2 regions of the Bacillus sp. LL01 genome follow, and region 1 is predicted to be linked to the other one. Evidence: predicted binding sites of a transcription regulator. Region 1 holds the regulator's gene; the other holds the start of a gene.
The links. Region 1 encodes LexA, which represses DNA repair genes until DNA is damaged. Its sites were predicted from a motif close to CGAACATATGTTCG; they were not measured.
Positions count from the first base shown of each region.

Region 2: a site for LexA is predicted at 6,158-6,171, ahead of pcrA (DNA helicase PcrA). Genes of this name have one in related genera too.

Region 1 covers NZ_LFEL01000001.1:45,141-56,003, forward strand. Annotated here, with positions in the region: gene AB685_RS00210 (nucleoside hydrolase) at 1-800, shown strand, start outside; partial or broken gene AB685_RS00215 (DUF421 domain-containing protein) at 872-1,490, shown strand; gene lexA (transcriptional repressor LexA) at 1,524-2,138, opposite strand; gene AB685_RS00225 (recombinase family protein) at 2,271-2,945, shown strand; gene AB685_RS00230 (DUF896 domain-containing protein) at 2,990-3,220, shown strand; gene tkt (transketolase) at 3,311-5,317, shown strand; gene sirA (sporulation inhibitor of replication protein SirA) at 5,484-5,915, shown strand; gene AB685_RS00245 (YneF family protein) at 6,008-6,226, shown strand; gene AB685_RS00250 (ABC transporter transmembrane domain-containing protein) at 7,169-8,917, shown strand; gene AB685_RS00255 (ABC transporter transmembrane domain-containing protein) at 8,921-10,720, shown strand; gene AB685_RS00260 (aspartyl-phosphate phosphatase Spo0E family protein) at 10,831-10,863, opposite strand, start outside.
Region 2 covers NZ_LFEL01000006.1:224,401-235,263, reverse strand. Annotated here, with positions in the region: gene purD (phosphoribosylamine--glycine ligase) at 1-629, shown strand, start outside; gene AB685_RS32500 (EYxxD motif small membrane protein) at 604-708, opposite strand; gene AB685_RS18095 (DUF2892 domain-containing protein) at 799-1,116, opposite strand; gene AB685_RS18090 (adenine deaminase C-terminal domain-containing protein) at 1,300-3,045, shown strand; gene AB685_RS18085 (DUF3048 domain-containing protein) at 3,110-4,144, shown strand; gene AB685_RS18080 (YerC/YecD family TrpR-related protein) at 4,171-4,482, shown strand; gene AB685_RS31395 (hypothetical protein) at 4,828-4,989, opposite strand; gene AB685_RS18075 (heptaprenylglyceryl phosphate synthase) at 5,265-5,948, shown strand; gene pcrA (DNA helicase PcrA) at 6,190-8,484, shown strand; gene ligA (NAD-dependent DNA ligase LigA) at 8,525-10,531, shown strand; gene AB685_RS18060 (CamS family sex pheromone protein) at 10,544-10,863, shown strand, end outside.

The DNA of each region.
Region 1 (10,863 bases):
TCTTACTTGCTCTTGCAGGGAGGACGGATATCCCTGTTATGAGAGGGGCATCTCAACCATTGAGTGGCATTCATACAATTTTTTATCCTGAAATACATGGACCTCAAGGGTTGGGACCAATTATTCCACCGGAAGATTTTCAAGCCGATGTTAGTCCGTTTGAAGTGTTGTTCGAGATTATTGAAAAAAATATAGAAGACATTGTGATTGTGGATGTTGGAAGGCAAACCACTCTTGCATTCGCGTATAATCTCCGACCTGAACTTATGGAACAGGTTAATGAGGTTTATCTTATGGGAGGGGCGTTTATGGTTCCCGGAAACGTAACAGATGTTGCAGAAGCTAACTTTTGGGGAGATCCAATAGCTACAAACGTTATATTGAACAAAGCAAAGAAAGTGTATATAACTCCACTTAATGTAACGAACAGAGCGGTAGTGACAAGGGATATTGCCACATTCATATTTAATCGTACGAACAGTCCCTACAAAAATTTAATTCCCGCTGTAACCAATTATTATGCTACATTCTACGACCAGGTGATGCCTGGAATAGATGGTTCACCAGTGCATGATGTATTCACGCTTTATTATCTTTTAAATAAGGATAAAACCTATACAATCAAGAGAGATGTTAGGGTTGCAATTGTTGACGGAAACAGAGGGCAAAGTATAGCAGATTTTAGGATAGTCTATAAAGAGCCAGAATTTGAGCATTATATAGCGATGGATTTTGATTACAACGACTTCATTAAAGACTTTATAAGGGTTAATTTGAGAGACGCAGGTCAAGAATCTTAATTTGTTTACTGAATATATTGCAATAAAATGACAAATATAAGGATATAGCAAGTTGATGGGGTGAAACTGCAATGGATTTAAATTGGATTTGGAAAGCTATTTTAATTACTATCATTGGTACGCTCTTATTAAGAATTGCAGGAAGAAAGTCTATTTCTCAGATGACTTTAGCCCAAGTGGTAATTATGATCGGTATCGGTTCCTTGTTAATTCAACCTTTAGCAGGGCAGAGCATTTGGGTAACATTTGGAGTGGGAATCACACTTGTAGTAACACTTGTATTAATGGAGTTCTTACAACTAAAATCAGACTGAGAAGCTTATTACAGGTAAGGCGAAAATTTTAATAGAAAATGGAAAATTAAATGTAAAAACATTAAAAAAGTTAAGGTTTACGATTGATCAATTAGAGATGAAACTTAGACAAAATAGTATTTCAAGTATAAGTGATGTGAAATGGGCTACGCTTGAACCGAACGGACAGTTAGGTTTTGAATTACTAGAACAAGCAAAGCCTGTTACAAAGAAGGAATGGAATCTCCTCTATCAGGAAATTCAGCTCTTAAAGATAATGATTGATCCTTCAAGTAAACCAAGCCGCATAAACAAGGAGGAAGAGGGGAATTTATTTACGGAAGTGAAAAATGGGAAACATAAATTAAAAGAACCTCCTGGTGAATTACTGGATTAAATTAAAAATAAAAAAGCCGATGGTCGGCTTTTTTTAATGGATATTACGATAAACACCAATAACTTTTCCGAGAATGCTCACATTACGAACAATGATTGGTTCTAATGTGGAGTTTTCCGGCTGTAATCGGATATAATCCTTTTCTTTAAAGAAACGTTTAACGGTAGCTTCATCCTCTTCTGTCATAGCAACGACAATATCGCCGTTGTTTGCGGACTGCTGCTGCCGTACGATAACATAGTCACCATCAAGGATGCCGGCTTCAATCATACTGTCTCCCATAACCTCAAGCATGAAAACCTGTTCGTCCGGGGCAACATAGCGATCAGGAAGAGGAAAGTAGTCCTCTACGTTTTCGATCGCTGTAATCGGCTGACCTGCAGTTACTTTACCAATGATCGGTACATTGACTGCGGAGATCTTAGGTACAAGTTCATCTTCCATAATTTCAATCGCTCTCGGCTTAGTCGGATCTCGTCGGATAAGCCCTTTGCTTTCCAATCGAGCAAGATGACCGTGTACAGTAGAACTGGAAGCAAGTCCGACAGCTTCGCCGATTTCACGGACGGAAGGTGGATATCCTTTTGCTTGGACTTCTTTTTTTATGTAATCCAATATGTCTTGCTGTCTTTTTGATAGTTTCATAATCCGCACCTCTATCATTTATATTGGTACAAGTATAGCATGTTACAGTCAAAAATACAAACATAAGTTCGAATAATTGACAGGAATATATGTTCGTCCGATAATGATAGTTCAATAGAAGCGGGGGGATCAAAAGTGAAGGGAATTATTTATTGCCGTGTAAGCACAAAGAAAGATACACAGGAAACATCTTTATCTCGTCAAAGGGAAGAACTTGTTTCGTTAGCATTAAACCAAGGTATTGAAGTGATAGAGGTAGTAGAGGAACAGGCAAGTGGGTATGACTTGGATCGTGAAGGTGTTTTTCAAATAATCGAGCTGATTTCTACTCAAAAAATCGATGTCGTTCTGATCCAAGACGAAACAAGACTTGGTAGAGGAAATGCAAAAATAGCCTTTTTGCATTGGTTAAGAAAGCATGATATCAAAATTTACTGTATTACTGATAACGGCGAACTGACTTTATCCGATTCTGATTCCATGGTTATGGATATTGTGGCAATTGTAGAGGAATACCAAAGAAAATTACATAATTTGAAAATAAAAAGAGGCATGCAGCGAGCGGTAAAAAGAGGATATGATCCAACAAAGAACCTCTCGAACATCCATATGAGCCCTGGTCGAGAGAAAATCGAAATTCCAATAGAAGAAATTGTAAGGCTTCGAAAGAACAAGCTTACTTTCCATGAAATCGCTGCCACATTGAGAGGGCTTGGTTATGATGTGTCCAAGGCAACCGTAAATCGGCGGTATCGGGAGTATATTGAAGAGACTGACACCGGTTTGCTTGTAAAAAAAGAACCGCTCTAGTAAGATAAAGGCATATCTTCACAAGGATGAAAGAAGGGTTTACTATGCTATCAAAAGAAAAAATCGCAAGAATTAATGTACTCTCCAAGAAGGCGAAAAGTGAAGGGCTTACCAAGGATGAGGCTGCTGAACAACAGATGCTTCGTCAGGAGTATATCAAGACTTTCCGTGCTTCCATGGATAATACTCTACAAGGGGTAACGGTAATGGATCCTGAAGGAAATGATGTTACTCCGGAAAAATTAAAGCAAACAAAAAAGAATTTAAAGCATTAAACGCTTTTTTTCAGAACATTGGAACATACTATCTATGATAAAATAGAATTTTTCCAAGAAAAAATAAGTTAAAGAGAAAGGATGGAAAAGATGACACAACAAATAGATCAACTTTCCATTAACACAATACGTACACTAGCAATCGATGCAATTGAAAAAGCAAATTCCGGACATCCTGGAATGCCTATGGGAGCCGCTCCAATGGGGTATTCATTATGGACAAGATTTATGAACCACAATCCGAAGAACCCGAACTGGTTCAATAGAGACCGTTTCGTACTCTCTGCAGGTCACGGTTCCATGTTGCTTTATAGTCTTTTACATCTAGGTGGATACGATGTATCTATGGATGACTTGAAGGAATTCCGTCAGTGGGGAAGCAAAACTCCTGGACATCCTGAATTCGGACATACACCAGGTGTAGACGCAACAACAGGCCCACTTGGACAAGGTATTGCCATGGGTGTTGGTATGGCGATGGCAGAGCGTCACTTGGCTGCTACATATAACAAAGAAGGTATGGAATTGGTAAATCACTTTACATACAGCATTTGCGGAGATGGAGATTTGATGGAGGGTGTATCTGGAGAGTCAGCTTCCCTAGCATCCCACTTGAAATTGGGCCGTTTCATCGTCCTTTACGATTCCAATGACATTTCACTTGATGGCGATTTGGATCGTTCATTCTCTGAAAGCATTGAATTGCGTTTTAAAGGTTACGGCTGGCAATATATCCGTGTTGAAGATGGAAACAACCTTGAGGAGATTGAATCAGCAGTGCAAGAAGCGAAAAGTGATCTTTCTCGCCCAACTATGATTGAAGTGAAAACCACAATCGGTTACGGCTCACCTAACCGTTCAGGTAAATCAGATGTTCATGGTGCCCCACTTGGATCCGATGAATTGAAACTGACGAAAGAAGCATATAAATGGACATTTGAGAACGACTTCCATGTTCCGGAAGAAGTGTACACGCATTTCCGTGAAACCGTTGCGGAAAAAGGTGCCAAGGCTGAATCCGAATGGAATGAGCTTTTCGATGCATACAAATCGAAATATCCTGAGCTTGGGAAACAATTGGAAGCAGCGATCAAAGGTGAACTTCCAGAAGGATGGGATTCCGAGATTCCTGTATATGAAGAAGGTAAAAGCTTGGCATCCCGTGCATCCTCCGGAGAAGTTCTTAATGCCATTGCGAAACAGGTTCCATACCTCTTTGGTGGATCTGCTGACTTGGCTGGTTCCAATAAAACAAATATTAAAAACGAAGCGGACTTCACTGCAGAAGATTACAGTGGACGCAATATCTGGTTCGGTGTTCGTGAATTTGCAATGGGTGCAGCATTAAATGGAATGGCACTTCATGGTGGACTTAAAGTGTACGGTGGTACATTCTTCGTATTCTCCGATTACTTGCGTCCGGCAATCCGCTTAGCTGCACTTCAACAGCTACCGGTAACATTCGTGTTTACACATGATTCCATTGCTGTAGGAGAAGATGGACCTACGCATGAACCAATTGAACAGCTACCTTCATTACGTGCAATGCCTAACCTATCTGTCATTCGTCCAGCTGATGGAAACGAAACAGCTGCTGCATGGAAAGTTGCGCTGGAATCAGAGAAAACTCCGACTGCTCTAGTGTTAACCCGTCAAAACTTGCCTACTATTAAAGGTACAGATGAGACTGCACTTGATGGCGTTCGTAAGGGAGCATATGTCATTTCCAAAGCTGGAAAAGATACTCCGGATGCACTTATCCTTGCAACTGGATCTGAGGTTGGTCTGGCTGTAGATGCACAACAAGCATTACAGCAAGACGGCATTCACGTATCAGTTGTCAGCATGCCAGCATGGGATCGTTTTGAACAGCAATCCCAAGAGTACAAAAACTCTGTTTTACCTAAAGACGTGAAAAAACGTTTAGGTATTGAAATGGCTACTCCACTTGGTTGGGAGCGCTATACTGGGGATGAAGGAGATATCCTAGCCATCAACGGTTTCGGAGCTTCTGCACCTGGAGAGCGTATTATGAAAGAATACGGTTTTACAACAGAAAACGTAGTGGCACGAGTTAAGGCGCTACTTGATAAATAATTGTTAAATACGAAATGGAGCAATGTCGAATTTACGGCATTGCTCATTTTTTTATGGTTTCGACAACATTCGCTAAAAATAGTCCCTTGCCAACTACACTATCAGACAAAACTTTCCTCAAACATTCTCTATAATACTAGTAAAGAGGATGATAGGAGGGTTTCGTATGCGTCAATATATGATTTATTTGATAGAGGAAGAAGTGGCAAAGCATTATTCAGGTAATGAGTTAAAGCTATTCCAACTTTTTCAGCAATACGAGCAAGAGGAACCACTTCATGCAATAATTAAGCAGCAAGTGGACTATGTCACAATTCCCATCCCAACCTTCCCACTCCAACAATCACTAGAATCTATATTGAAAAATAAACAAGGCTACAAACGTGTTGCCTATCAGCATAGAATAGAGAGGGAAGATTCAACTGCCAAACTATCTATTTTTGAAAAATATCTAAAACTTACTTCTACAGGCTCCTTTGAAGCAGAAGCAATATTCTTTGAAATCATCCGAAAGCAGGCACCATATTTTCTGGCAATTGATGCCGATAGTAAAAGGTATGGCTGGCTCCAGCCGATCAAACAAAGAAAATTTGTTTAATGGATAGAGAAAAATAGCGGAAAATGTTGTATAATAGGTTCTAGTTTAGTACACTACATTGGTAGACCTAGTTTTGAGGAGGAAATTTTTTAATGGAAACATGGATTTGGATTCTTATTGTAGTTCTAGCATTGATTGCTGGGGTTGCACTAGGATTTTTCATCGCTCGTAAGTACATGATGACTTACCTAAAGAAAAATCCACCAATTAATGAGCAAATGCTTCGCGTGATGATGATGCAAATGGGAATGAAACCATCCCAAAAGAAAATTAATCAGATGATGTCTGCGATGAATAAGCAAATGAAATAAATGAGAAAGCACTCCAGTGTATGGGTGCTTTTTCTTTTTGTTTGGGGAGATTTATTATGAGTGTGAATACTAATGAAACTCGTATAGACAGCTAGATTTGGAATCTGTGTGTCCATTGGGGGTGTATGAAGCGCAGAATGAGCAATAGAGTAGAAAAACGCGTGTCATCTGTAGCGTATGAAGCCCGAAACCGAAGGCGGTAAGAGAATCCGGTAGTCATAGGGGACGTATGAAGCCCGAAACTGAAGGCGGTAAGTGAATCTGGTAGTCATAGGGGACGTATGAAGCCCGAAACTGAAGGCGGTAAGTGAATCCGGTAGTCATAGGGGACGTATGAAGCCCGAAACCGAAGGTGGTAAGTGAATCTGGTAGTCATAGACGTCGTATGAAGCCCGAAACTGAAGTCAGAAAGAGAATCCGGTAGTCATAGGGGACGTATGAAGCCCGAAACCGAAGTCAGAAAGAGAATCCGGTAGTCATAGAAGTCGTATGAAGCCCGAAACTGAAGGCGGTAAGAGAATCTGGTAGTCATAGGGGACGTATGAAGCCCGAAACCGAAGTCAGAAAGAGAATCCGGTAGTCATAGAAGTCGTATGAAGCCCGAAACCGAAGTCAGTAAGAGAATCCGGTAGTCATAGACGTCGTATGAAGCCCGAAACAGAAGTCAGAAAGAGAATCCGGTAGTCATAGAAGTCGTATGAAGCCCGAAACAGAAGTCAGTAAGAGAATCCGGTAGTCATAGACGTCGTATGACCTCCGAAATTGAAGTCGTCAAGAAAATCCGGCGTTCATAAAACCAGCTTAACCAACAAAAAGAAGTCCACAATAAACCTTGGCATCATAACAAAAAATAATTCTCCATAAAAAACTATCTTCCTAAAAATTTGAATATTTGCTAAACTGTTATAGTTGATCATAGTTATATAAATCGGGGGAAAGACCATGAGTATTTTTAAGGATCTGTGGTGGTTTTTTAAACAGGAGCGCAAGTCATACATTCCGGGAGTGCTCCTACTTGCAATAGTTGCATTTCTTGAACTTATTCCACCAAGAATAGTGGGAATGACAGTCGATTATATTGTGGACGGCACACTCACAAGAGAGACCATCCTGAAACTGATGCTAGTATTACTGGGTACTGCCATTATCGTCTACATTCTTCGGTATCTCTGGAGAATCATGATTTTTGGCCCGGCAGTTAGACTGGCCAGATTACTGCGCAATAATTTATTTGAACACTTTACTAAGATGTCGGCAAGTTTCTATCAGCGCAGACGAGTCGGGGACTTGATGGCTCATTCCACAAATGACCTTCAAGCGATCCAGCAGACTGCCGGTGCCGGGGTACTCACACTTGTCGATTCCTTAATGACCGGTGGATTCGTATTGATTGCCATGGCAGCCACCATCAGTTGGAAGCTGACGCTGATATGTCTGCTCCCACTACCTTTTATGGCATTGGCGACGAACTACTACGGAACTCTTTTACACAAAACATTTCATAAAGCACAAGCTGCATTTTCATCGTTGAATGATAAGGTGCAAGAGAGCGTGAATGGGATTAAAGTGGTTAAAACATTCGGGCAAGAAAAAGAGGAAATTGAAGAGTTTGAAAAACAGGCAGAAGATGTAGTGAAAAAGAATGTTATCGTAGCAAAAATAGATTCCCTTTTCGATCCTACTATTGGGTTGATCATCGGGATTTCCTTTTTCCTTGCCATCGCTTTTGGTTCCAGATATGTCATGATGGGTGAAATGACAATTGGGGAATTGATTGCATTTACTACCTATTTGGGTCTGTTAATCTGGCCTATGCTTGCATTTGGCTGGCTATTCAACATCGTGGAACGTGGAAGGGCCTCCTATGATCGTGTCTCGACACTTATGAGAGAAGAAGTCGACATTAAGAATGCTACTGACTCCATTGAAGTAGTACCTACAGGAGACATTCAATACAATGTGCAAACCTTTACATATCCTAACGAAAAAGAAGCCCTATTACGAGACATTCAATTCCAGTTGAAACAAGGTCAAACTCTTGGGATTGTGGGAAAGACTGGTAGCGGAAAAACAACGTTGTTGAAAATGCTGATCAGGGAATATGATGGCATCCAAGGTGATATTTTTATCGGTTCCTATCCAATTACAAAGTATTCATTGGAATCGCTGAGAAAAGCTATTGGCTATGTACCTCAGGACCACTTCCTGTTCTCGGCAACCATTGCCGATAATATTGCTTTTGCATTACCGGAAGCGTCGTATGAGGAAATAATTCACGCAGCGAAATTGGCAAACATCCATGATGATATCATCGAGTTCACAGAGGGCTACCAGACGATGGTGGGGGAACGCGGTGTTTCCTTATCAGGTGGACAAAAGCAGCGTCTATCCATAGCCAGAGCGTTGCTTATGAATCCCGAAGTATTAATACTCGATGATTCCCTATCTGCAGTTGATGCCAAAACGGAGGAGAGCATCCTTCATGCCCTTAAAGAAAATCGCCAGGGCAAGACAACGATTATTACCTCCCACCGTTTAAGTGCCATCCAGCATGCACAGGCAATCCTTGTATTGGAAAATGGGAAAATTGTTCAGAAAGGTACACATGGGCAGTTGATGGAAGAAGAGGGATGGTACAGGGAAATGTATCATCGTCAAGCATTAGAGTCCCTAGTGGAGCATGGGGGTTAGAAAATGAACAATAAGACAATAACGGCAAAAGAGCAAAGGAAGGTTCTAAAGCGGCTATTAGGATATGCCAAACCACATACAAAACAATTCATCTTTGCATTCAGTTTACTAGTACTTGCAACCATAGGTGAAATAGTAGGTCCCTTGATTATAAAGGTGTTTATCGATGATTATTTAACACCTCAAGTAATGGAAACAGGCCCGATAGTAACACTAGCTTCTTTATATATCGGGATACTGATTGTAAAAGTGGTCATTACTTATTTTCAGCTATTGAAATTCCAGAAAATCTCGTTAAAGATAATTCAAGAGCTCCGGATCGATATTTTTGCAAAGGTACAGCGACTCGGATTGAAGTTTTTTGATAAAACACCTGGGGGGAGTATTGTTTCTAGGGTAACCAACGATACTGAAGCAATCAAAGATATGTTTGTGAGTGTCATATCGACGTTTGTTCAAAATGGTGTATTTTTGATAGGAATATTCATTGCAATGTTTTTCTTGAATGTACAACTGGCCATCTTCTGTTTGCTGATTATACCAATCATATTTGCAATCATGGCTACGTACCGTCATTTCAGTTCGAGGTTTTATGCGGATATGAGAGAAAGGCTCAGCCAGCTGAATGCCAAGCTGAATGAATCATTGCAAGGAATGTCCATCATTCAGGTATTTCGGCAAGAGAAGCGGCTGCGGAAGGAATTCGCAGAGATCAATGAGGCGCATTATCAGGCTGGTGTGAAAAATATCAAGCTTGACGGGCTTCTGCTACGTCCGGCAATCGATTTTGTTTATGTTTTGTCCTTGATTTTAGTGTTGAGTTATTTTGGTATATCGTCCATAGGGAATGTGATTGAAATTGGAGTTCTCTACGCATTTGTCAACTACCTTGGGAGATTCTTTGAACCGGTGAATCAAATGATGATGAGACTTTCTATGTACCAGCAAGCAATAGTTTCCGCGTCCAGAGTATTCCATCTACTGGATGAAAAAGAGCTTGCACCCACAGCAGTAAAGTCGCTAAGTCAACCAGCCATTACTTCAGGAGAAATTGAATTTAAGAATGTGACTTTTTCTTATGACGGGAAGCGTGATGTATTAAAGGATATTTCTTTTACAGCGAAACCTGGGGAAACGGTAGCGTTAGTCGGTCACACCGGCAGTGGAAAGAGCTCCATCATCAATTTATTAATGAGGTTCTATCAGATAGAAAAAGGAGAAGTCCTTATTGATGGTTTTCCACTGAAGTATTTTGAAGATCAGGAGCTTCGTAAAAAGATGGGGCTCGTTCTTCAAGATCCGTTCCTTTTCTATGGAACAATCAGTCATAACATCCGGTTGCATAATCCTTCGATTTCAGATGCGGAGATTAAAGCAGCGGCAGAATTCGTCCAGGCGGATTCGTTTATTAAAAAGCTTCCAGAACAATATGAACAGCTCGTAGTGGAAAGAGGAGCAACCTTCTCAAGTGGTCAAAGACAACTTGTCGCATTTGCAAGGACCATCGCAACCAAGCCCAAGATTCTTGTATTGGATGAGGCGACTGCAAACATAGATACAGAAACGGAAGAAGCAATCCAGACTGCCCTTGAGAAAATGAGGAAGGGTCGAACAACTATTGCAATTGCTCATCGACTTTCCACCATACAGGATGCAGATCAGATCCTCGTTCTGCATCAAGGAGAAATTGTAGAGAGGGGAACACATCAGGAGTTACTGAATCAAGAGGGGTTATATTATAAGATGTATCTTCTTCAAAACGGAAATCCGGATAAGGTGGAGGATGCGCTCATTCATCCCTGATGGATTGTACACGGCCTATTTAGAGGCTGTGTATTTTTTTTGCACAAAAAACAAACCCCTCCTCACTTTGAGAAGGGGTGCAGTAAAAAAGTTCACTTAATTACTATGTATTATTTAGGGACGATGATATGGTTATACTTGTT
Region 2 (10,863 bases), on a different contig from region 1:
CGTATGACGGGGACAAAGGGCCGAACACCGGTGGAATGGGAGCATACTCACCGGTTCCGCAGATCTCGGACCGGATTGTGGAGGAGGCGCTGGAAACGGTGCTGCTTCCTACGGCTAAAGCACTTGTGGACGAAGGGCGTCCGTTTGTTGGAATTTTATATGCAGGGTTAATTTTGACAAAGAAAGGTCCAAAAGTGATTGAGTTTAATGCTCGCTTTGGGGACCCGGAGACGCAAGTGGTCCTGCCTAGATTGGAATCGGACTTGGGAGAAGTGCTGACAGGTGTACTGCGCGGAGAAGAGCTGGAACTTAAATGGTCCGAAAAGTCGGTGGTCGGAGTGGTGATGGCATCCATTGGGTATCCGGAAGCCTATGATAACGGAGCGGTGATAGAAGGGCTGGACCAGATCGGGAATGGGAAGGGTCTTGTCTTTCATGCCGGCACAGAGTCACGTGACGGAAAGCTTGTGACCAACGGCGGACGTGTACTGTTGGTTGCTGCCCAAAACGACAGCCTGGAACAAGCCCAGAAGACGACTTACGAAGAGCTGAGCAAAGTGAAATGTGACAACTTGTTCTATCGGAGTGATATCGCCAACAAAGCTAATGCGTCCGGCGTTTCCTCTTAACAAAAACATACAAGATCGCGACAATGCCACCAATGATTGTCGCCAGTACGAATGACATATCGGTTAGATATTCTAGCATTTTTCATACCTCCTTATATATTTCGACGTGAGTGAACAAAACCCTTTGGGGGTCTGACCCCCAAAGGTGTTTTTTTCTCTTCCCTTCCCCTCAAGAAGGATTATAGGAATCGGCTCCACTATCTCCGCTGTCGGCTTTGCCTTCGAAGTCGTCGAAGTCGAAGTTGTAGTGGTTGTTTTCGCTGTTGTTGTCGTTGCGGTATTCCTGGAAGCGTTCAAAGCCTGCTGTCATCGGACAGTAGCGCAGGATGCCCTCGGCGATTTTCATTCCTGCCAGCAGTGCTACAAGCTTGTAGGAATCACGGTGTGGACGACGAACCATTTTGCTTGTAATCCAGGCTAACGCTGCAAAGCCTGCTGAGATACGGACCATGGCATTGATAATGCTGATATTCGGTTTCACCTTCATAATAAATCCCTCCAACAATTTTCTGAAACGGCCTTTAAAGTTGATAAAATTTTCACATAATTATCAAGAACGGTAATGCAAGTAAAACTCTGTTATGGTAACATGGTAAAAAGAGGTTATATCACAATAATTTTCACGACAAAACCTAAACTGATACAATCTCACAAAGAGTGGGTGATAAGCATGCATGAACAAGCATATAGATGGAAAAGCAAAAAAATACGGGAACAGGTTGCGGTGATAGACGGGAAAAAAGCACCGACCATGATTCTCACCAATGCCACATATTTAAATGTGCAGTTGAAAACGTGGATGACAGCGAACATCTGGATCCATGAAGACCGAATCGTCTATGTAGGAGACGAGCTTCCTGCAAACACAAAGAATACGGAAGTGGTCAATTGTGAGTCGTTCTTCCTGGTGCCGGGGTATATAGAGCCTCATGTTCATCCGTTTCAACTTTATAATCCCCTTTCCTTTGCGCAATATGCATCGAAATTGGGAACCACCACATTCGTCAATGACAACCTGATGCTTACTTTGCAGATGACGAAAAAGAAAGCGTTTTCTTTTATAGAAAAAATGAATAAATCAGCTGCGACCATGTACTGGTGGTGCAGATTTGATGCCCAGACCGAAATCCAGAATGAGGAGGAGATTTTCTCCAATCCCAATATGAAAAGCTGGTTGGATCATCCCCTCGTGATGCAGGGCGGCGAACTGACAAGCTGGCCGAAACTGATGGCGGGTGACGACATGATCCTGCAATGGGTTCAGGAGGCAAAAGCTCGTAGAAAGCCGGTAGAAGGCCATTTTCCTGGCGCGTCGGAAAAGACGCTGACGAAAATGCAGCTGCTCGGCATTCATAGCGATCATGAGGCGATGAACGGAGCGGATGTGATCAAACGTATTTCACAAGGGTATCATGCATCCCTTCGCTATTCGTCCATCCGACCGGATCTCCCGTTAATCCTAGAAGAGCTGGAGGCGTCAGGTGTCCATTACTATGACCAGGCTTTTTTCAATACGGACGGATCTACCCCAAGCTTTTATGAAAGCGGTGTCATTGATCGAACCATCGCGATCGCCCTCGATAAAGGAGTCCCTCTCATTGAGGCGTACCGGATGGCTTCCTATAATGTGGCAAGGCACTTCTCCATTGATTCCCTTCACGGGAGCATCGCACCTGGACGCATTGCCAACATCAACTTCCTAAAGGCAAAAGAGGAGCCGACCCCGGTCTCTGTCCTCTCAAAAGGGATATGGGTGACAAGGGACAATACGCCAAACGATGAGGCATTCCCAGATCAGGATTGGCTATCCCTTGGGCTCGGGCCGCTTAATCTCGGTTGGGATCTTACCATCGATGATCTGCAATTTTCCATGGCATTAGGGATGGAAATGGTCAACGAAGTGATCATTAAACCATATACTATCTCGGTGGATGTTTCTGGAGACAGCCTTTCAAGTAGACATGACGAGTCGTTTCTCATGCTCATCGACCGTGCAGGAAAGTGGCGCGTGAATACGATCATCAAAGGATTCGGCACACGTGTACAAGGATTTGCGAGCTCTTATTCGAACACAGGGGATATCGTACTGATCGGAAAAGACAAAGAAGCGATGCTGAAGGCCTTCAAGCACATGAAGGAGTTAGGTGGAGGGATGGTACTCGTGGAGGACGGAGAGGTCATTTGCGATATCCCGCTTCCACTCGCAGGCGGCATGTCAAACTGTGGAATGGAGGAGCTGATGAAGCAGGAAACAGTATTGCGAAATCAACTGTTTTCAAGAGGCTACAGCTTCAATGATCCCATCTACACATTATTGTTTTTATCATCCACACATCTTCCTTATATCAGAATAACACCTAGAGGAATATACGATGTGATGAATAAAACGGTACTCTTTCCGTCAATAATGCGTTAAAATGTAAAAGTGTGAAAAAATAATAAAAGGTTGTGTTTGTTTTAGGATGGGCAGTAAAAAAATAATGTTATTTTTGACAGTTTTGATGCTGATGCTAGCAGGCTGTCAATCTGATGATTCAAACGTCGATACAAGTCAAGAGCCGAAAGAAGAGTCCACCAAAGTGGCAGAGGAAGAGAAAGAACAGGTGGCAACGGAGGTTTCTGAACCCCTAGATGCAGCACCTTTGACAGGAGAAGCGGTGGAAGAGAAAATAGATGCACGTCCTGTTGCCGTCATGGTCAATAATGATGGGAAGGCACGTCCACAATCAGGGCTTCACAAGGCCGATATTGTGTATGAAGTGCTTGCAGAAGGGGATATTACCAGGTTTCTGGCTATTTTCCACAGTGAAATGCCTGATACGGTAGGTCCGGTAAGAAGTGCAAGGAAGTATTTTGTCGAACTGACTAAAGGTTATGATGCCCTTTTCGTGTTCCACGGATGGAGTCCCGCAGCCAGAACGAAAATTGAAAATAAAGAAGTGGATGGGATAAACGGTTTGACCTATGATGGATCACTTTTCAAACGTGCAAGCTTCCGTCAGGCACCTCACAACTCCTATATCACCTCTGAAAATATTAAAAAAGGTGCAGAACAGCTTAGTTATTCTTTAGAAGCAGAAGTACCCTCCTTTACATTTTTAAAAGAAGGGCAGAAGAATGAACTTGATGGAAATGCTGCCGAACAGGTGAAAATAAAATACTCATCAAGACAAACAACACAAGTTGATTATAAATATGACGCAAAAAAAAACGCTTACGTCCGTTATAGCGCCGGCGAGAAACATACCGATCTGGAAACGATGGAAGAGATCATCGCCCATAACGTTTTCATTGTCGAAACGCCACATACCGTAATTGATGACCAGGGAAGAAAAGAAATAGATATCACATCCGGTGGAAATGGAGTGCTGATTCAAAACGGAGAACGCTTTGATGTACAGTGGAAATCAGTGGATGGAAAACTCCTTCCTTACGCAAATGGCGAACAGGTTCCACTCACTCCGGGGAAAACATGGATTCAGGTCGTACCCGATTTAGAAAAAGTTTCATACTAGTCTTAACAAGCAAAGGAGAAATCATTATGCAAATCAATAAACTACGTGGAAAAGAACTGGATCAACTATTTGAATCGGTCCTCTCCTTGAAAGATATGGAAGAGTGCTATCGATTCTTCGATGACCTCTGCACCATCAATGAAATCCAATCGTTGGCACAGCGCCTAGAAGTAGCAAGAATGCTGAGAGATGGGTTTACGTACCATAAGATAGAAACGGAGACCGGTGCAAGTACTGCCACTATCTCCCGAGTGAAGCGCTGCCTAAACTACGGAAACGATGCCTATGAAATGGCACTTGAGCGCATTGCTGAGGAAAAGAAAACAGAAGAGGTTTAAAAGAAAAGCTCTTTTCTCAAAGATTGTTGCTATTCGCTTGTTAAAAGTCGGCAATTGGACTTTTTCACAAGAAAAATCGGCAATTGGACTTTTTCACAAGAAAAATCGGCTCTTGGATTTTTCACAGCTTATCTACTCAAAAATTGGCAGGAAGCTTATTAAGATATCCAGGAAAAGAGCACGACAGCAAGGATTATAACGGTTGGTTGATAAATGCGTAAAAGCAACAAAGTTTACGAAAACAGCCAAAAGAAAAGGTGGCCCACTGATTGACGGTGGGCCACCTTTTATTCATGATGCAAAATTCTCGTCCAACTTTCATGCGACAGACAGCTGCTTTTTGTGTCAGCGGTAAAACGTCTCCTGATTTGATTTAACTTGGTCAACTGTTCTGGTTGATGCTGCAGGGTCAGCCGTTTTCCTTCTTCTTTTCCCAAAGTAGTCTACGAGAGCACCGAATGCAAGGAGAATAGCGAAGCCAATGACGAACCAGAGCCACATAGGCATGTTGGACACCTCCTTATCACATCATATTTTGGATTGATTGCGATATGCATCTATTTATCAAAAGACAACTATTTTCATAAGTATTCTTAAGATGTTATTTATCTATTTACCCGCAAAACAAAAGGAATAACAGGGCAACTGAAAAATATAACTTTTGGTCTAGCAAGAAAAGGTCGTAACTTCCAGTCACAATCTCCGTTTCTCTTTTTCGTATTGCCTTGGATTTTGATATAATAAAGGAATGGAAATTAGAATGGGGGACGTTTGCAGTGTTAATGGAAATACGTGAGTGGAAGCACGTTTTTAAATTGGATCCAAATAAAGAGATATCGGACGAAGATTTAGAACTGGTGTGCGAATCTGGTACTGATGCAATTCTAGTCGGTGGTACGGATGGGGTCACACTCGATAATGTGCTGAGCTTGATGAGCAGGGTGCGCAGATATTCCTTGCCATGTGCATTGGAGGTTTCCACCATTGAATCGGTCACACCGGGATTCGATTTTTATTTTATCCCAAGCGTGTTGAACAGTAGAAAAACGGAATGGGTCGTGAACCTTCATATAGAGGCACTTAAAGAATATGGTGACATCATGAACTGGGAGGAAATCGTTGCAGAGGGCTATTGCATCCTCAATCAAGATTGCAAGGCAGCCCAGTTGACTGATGCAAAAACCGACCTCACAAAAGAGGATGTCATTGCCTACGCAAGATTGGCAGAGAAAATGTTTAATCTACCTATCTTTTACTTAGAATATAGTGGAACGTACGGAGACCTGGAAATGGTTCAAGCGGCAAAACAGACACTCGAAAAAACCCAGTTATTCTACGGGGGCGGGATCTCAACAGCTGAACGCGCCAAAGAAATGGCAGCCTACGCAGATACCATTGTGGTAGGGAACTCGGTCTATGATAATTTGAAAGAAGCATTGAAGACAGTGGAAGCTGTGAAAAAATAAGCTTTAAACGATTTTCTAGCAGTTGATTGGAGCACAGGGCGAAGACTCCTACGGGAGGTAGCGGTAGACTTGAGACCCCGCAACGAAGTGAGGAGGCTCAAGCACCGCCCCGTGGAAAGCGAAGCCCAGTGCGGAAATCAACAGCGGTGTATCACCAATTATCCAAAATAAATAGTAATATTCACGACAATTTAGTATGATAGAAAATAAGAACATATGTTTGTTGGGACGGTGAAAAAATATGCAATATTTAAGTCAGAGACTTCTTGAGGGACTCAACCCGATGCAGCAGGAAGCAGTAAAGAAAATGGACGGCCCGTTACTGATCATGGCCGGAGCGGGAAGCGGAAAAACGAAGGTTCTTACACATCGAATCGCCTATCTGATGGCGGAAAAACAGGTAGCACCGTGGAACATCCTGGCGATCACTTTTACGAACAAAGCCGCCCGTGAAATGAAGGAGCGTGTCGAAAAGCTTCTAGGGCCGGCAGCGGAAGACATTTGGATCTCTACATTTCACTCCATGTGTGTGCGGATCCTGCGTCGTGACATTGACCGCATCGGTATGAACCGCAATTTTACCATTCTGGACACGACAGATCAGCTGTCAGTCATCAAGAATATTTTAAAGGATCGCAATATCGATCCGAAAAAGTTTGAACCAAGAACGATGTTAGGTACCATCAGTTCAGCCAAAAATGAACTCATGAACCCGGAGCAGTATGCGAAACAGCCACTTGGTCCATACGAGCAGCAGGTTGCCGAAATTTATACTGATTATCAAAAAAGGCTGAAAAAGAACCAGGCGCTTGATTTTGATGACCTGATTATGACGACCATCCACCTGTTCAAGCGCGTGCCGGAAGTACTGGAATACTACCAACGCAAATTCCAATACATCCATGTCGATGAGTACCAGGATACGAATCATGCGCAATACACTTTAGTTAAGCTTCTTGGGGACCGTCTGAAAAACCTTTGTGTAGTAGGAGATTCCGATCAGTCCATCTATCGCTGGCGCGGGGCGGATATCGCAAACATCCTTTCTTTTGAAAAGGACTATCCAAACGCGGAAGTGGTACTGCTGGAGCAGAACTACCGTTCAACAAAACGTATTCTGGAAGCGGCAAACCGCGTAATCGAGAAAAATGTCAGCAGAAAGCCGAAAAACCTTTGGACCGAGAACTCTGAAGGGCAGAAAATCATCCATTATCAAGCTGATTCCGAAAAAACGGAAGCACAGTTCGTGGTAGGGAAAATGCGTGAACTCATGCAAAAGGATCCAAAACGCACCCTTGGCGACTTTGCCATCCTATACCGTACGAACGCCCAATCGCGTGTGATGGAGGAAATGCTCCTCATGTCCAACATCAACTACACGATCGTTGGCGGGACCAAGTTCTACGACCGCAAAGAGATCAAGGACATCCTTGCTTACCTTCGTCTGATTGCCAACCCTGACGATGATATCAGCCTGCAACGTATCGTCAATGTGCCAAAACGTGGAATCGGTGCTACAACTGTTGATAAAATAGCAAACTATGCTACGCAGCACGATATCTCTATCTACACCGCGCTTGCAGAAGTGGACCTGATTGGCGTCAGCGGTCGTGCAACGTCCCAGTTGAAAGAGTTCCGCGCGCTTATTGAAGGCTATGTACAGATGCAGGAGTACATTTCTGTTACCGAGCTTGTGGAAGAAATACTTGAAAAATCCGGTTACCGTGAAATGCTGAAAGCGGACAAAACGATTGAATCGCAGAGCAGACTCGAAAACATCGACGAGTTCCTGTCTGTTACGAAAAACTTTGAAGAAAAATACGATGACAAGAGCCTGGTTGCATTCTTGACAGACCTTGCGCTTGTTGCCGATATTGATAAATTGGACGATGAGGATCCTGCCCAGCAGGAAGGAGTTATTTTAATGACCCTGCATGCTGCAAAAGGACTGGAGTTTCCGGTTGTATTCCTGATTGGATTGGAGGAAGGGGTATTCCCTCACAGCCGTTCATTGTTTGAAGAAGCGGAAATGGAAGAGGAGCGTCGCCTTGCTTATGTAGGGATTACACGTGCGGAAGAGGAATTATTCATCACGAATGCCCAGATGCGTACCTTGTTCGGCCGTACGAACCTCAACCCACCTTCCCGATTCATAAAAGAGATACCGGAAGAATTACTGGAAAGCCCCGAGCCAAAAGAAAGCCTGTCACGTCCAACACCGTTTGGGAGTCGTGGAGGAAGTTCAGGTTCTCCGTTTGGAGGAGCCACCTCAGAAAGAGGAAGGGCTGCAAGTTCCGCAGGTTCAGCATCTCAAACTGCACGTCGTACTACCGCACCATCCCGTGGACTGACCGCATCAGGAGGGGAAAGCTTAGACTGGATGGTAGGAGACAAAGCTGAGCATAAAAAGTGGGGAGTCGGTACGGTTGTCAGTGTCAAAGGAGATGGCGACAGCAAGGAATTGGACATCGCGTTTCCAAGTCCTACAGGCGTCAAGCGCCTCTTGGCTAAGTTTGCACCTGTGACGAAGGTTTAATAGTAGATGAAAACCGCCAAAAGAGAAAGGACGACTTTGCATGAAAAGAGAACAAGCTGAAAAACGGGTACGCGAGCTGCATGATGTACTGAACCAATTTAACTATGAATATCATGTGCTGGACAAACCGTCTGTTTCAGATGCCGAATACGACTCCCTTTTACAGGAACTGCTGACGCTCGAGAAGGATTTTCCCGAACTACAAACTTCAGACTCCCCGACGCAACGTGTAGGAGGAAATATACTTGAGATGTTCAATAAGGTCGAGCACCGCACACCGATGCTCAGCCTAGGCAATGCCTTCAACGAAGATGACTTGCGAGATTTCGATCGCAGAGTGAAACAGGCTGTGGGCGATGATGTGACATATGTCTGCGAGCTGAAAATAGATGGGCTTGCCGTGTCACTCCGCTATGAGGATGGCCTGTTCGTCCTTGGTGCCACCCGTGGCGATGGGACAACAGGTGAAGACATCACCATGAACCTTAAAACGATTAAATCCATCCCCTTGCGATTAAAAGAACCGGTAACCGTTGAAGTCCGCGGGGAAGCCTTCATGCCAAAGAACTCTTTTGAAAAGCTGAATGCCGCGAAAATGGAACGTGAAGAGGAGCCGTTTGCAAACCCGCGTAACGCTGCAGCGGGATCCCTTCGCCAACTCGATCCAAAAATCGCTGCCTCCCGCAACCTGTCCGTGTACGTTTACAGTCTTTCGGATGCTGGGGAAACAGGCGTTGATTCCCACAACGAGGCATTGGACTATCTCGATAAAATGGGCTTCAAGACGAACACGGAAAGAAAGATTTGCACTTCCATAGAAGAAGTTCTGGAATATGTCACAGGTTGGCACACAAAACGCCCGGATCTATCGTATGATATAGACGGTATCGTCATTAAAGTCGACAACATCGAGCATCAGGAACAGCTTGGTTTTACCGCGAAAAGTCCAAGGTGGGCAATTGCCTACAAGTTTCCTGCCGAAAAAGTGACCACCAAGCTATTGGATATCGAACTGAACATAGGCCGAACAGGTGTGGTAACTCCCACTGCAATTCTGGAACCGGTGCGTGTAGCGGGAACAACCGTCCAACGAGCGTCCTTACATAATGAAGATCTCATCCGTGAAAAGGACATCAAGCTTGGAGATACTGTCATTGTCAAAAAAGCGGGAGACATCATCCCGGAAGTGGTAAACGTTCTTGTAGAGCAAAGAACCGGGGAAGAGCGGGACTTCACGATGCCGACCCATTGCCCTGAATGTGAAAGCGAGCTGGTTCGCATTGAAGGGGAAGTGGCACTGCGCTGCATCAACCCGAAATGTCCGGCACAGATTCGCGAAGGATTGATCCACTTTGTATCCCGTAATGCCATGAATATTGATGGTCTTGGTGAAAAGGTGATCGCACAGCTTTTCCGTGAAAACCTGATAGAGGACGTGGCAGATCTATATAAATTAATCAAGGAACAGCTACTTGAGCTGGAGCGAATGGGCGAGAAATCTGCTGATAATCTGATATCTGCCATTGATAAAACGAAGGATAACTCGCTTGAGCGCCTTCTGTTCGGCCTTGGAATCCGCCTGGTCGGAGCAAAAGCTGCCAAAACATTGGCGCAGGAATTCGACCATATGGACCGACTTGCAAGCTTGACGAAGGAAGAGTTGACTGCCATCCACGAGATCGGCGACAAGATGGCTGATTCCATCGTGACCTATTTCGAACAGCCGGAAGTGGCAGAGTTGCTTGCCGAACTGAAAGAACTTGGCGTCAATATGGCCTATAAAGGTCCGAAGCCCGTCAGCGCAGAAGATGTGGATTCCTATTTTGCAGGAAAAACGGTCGTCCTGACTGGGAAGCTGGAAGAGATGTCACGGAACGATGCCAAAGCGGCCATTGAGCAGCTTGGCGGAAAAGTGACAGGCAGTGTCAGCAAGAACACCCATCTGGTCGTTGCAGGAGAAGAAGCTGGCTCTAAGCTGACGAAAGCGCAAGAGCTTGGAATAGAAGTTTGGAACGAGGCGCAAATGCTCAAGGAAATACAATCATAAGAGGTGTTGGAAGTGAAAAGGTTTTTGTCGTTGCTCCTTGTTGTTTCTCTTTTTGCCACCGGATGTGTGCCAGGATTCGAGAAACAGGAAGAAGTGGTACAAGATCCAGCGCAGCAGGAAAACACGGAACAAGCCATTGTTCCACGATATAAAATATCAGATGACTATTATCAAACCATCCTGCCCTACAAGCCAGGGGAAACCCGTGGCCAAATCGCCCCGCGTCTAAATAGCCGGGTCGATGTGGAGGAGTTGGAAACCGGATTGATGCGCATGGCTCAGGAGGTATTCCCCTCTGACAACTATCTGTATCAAGAAGGACAATATATTAA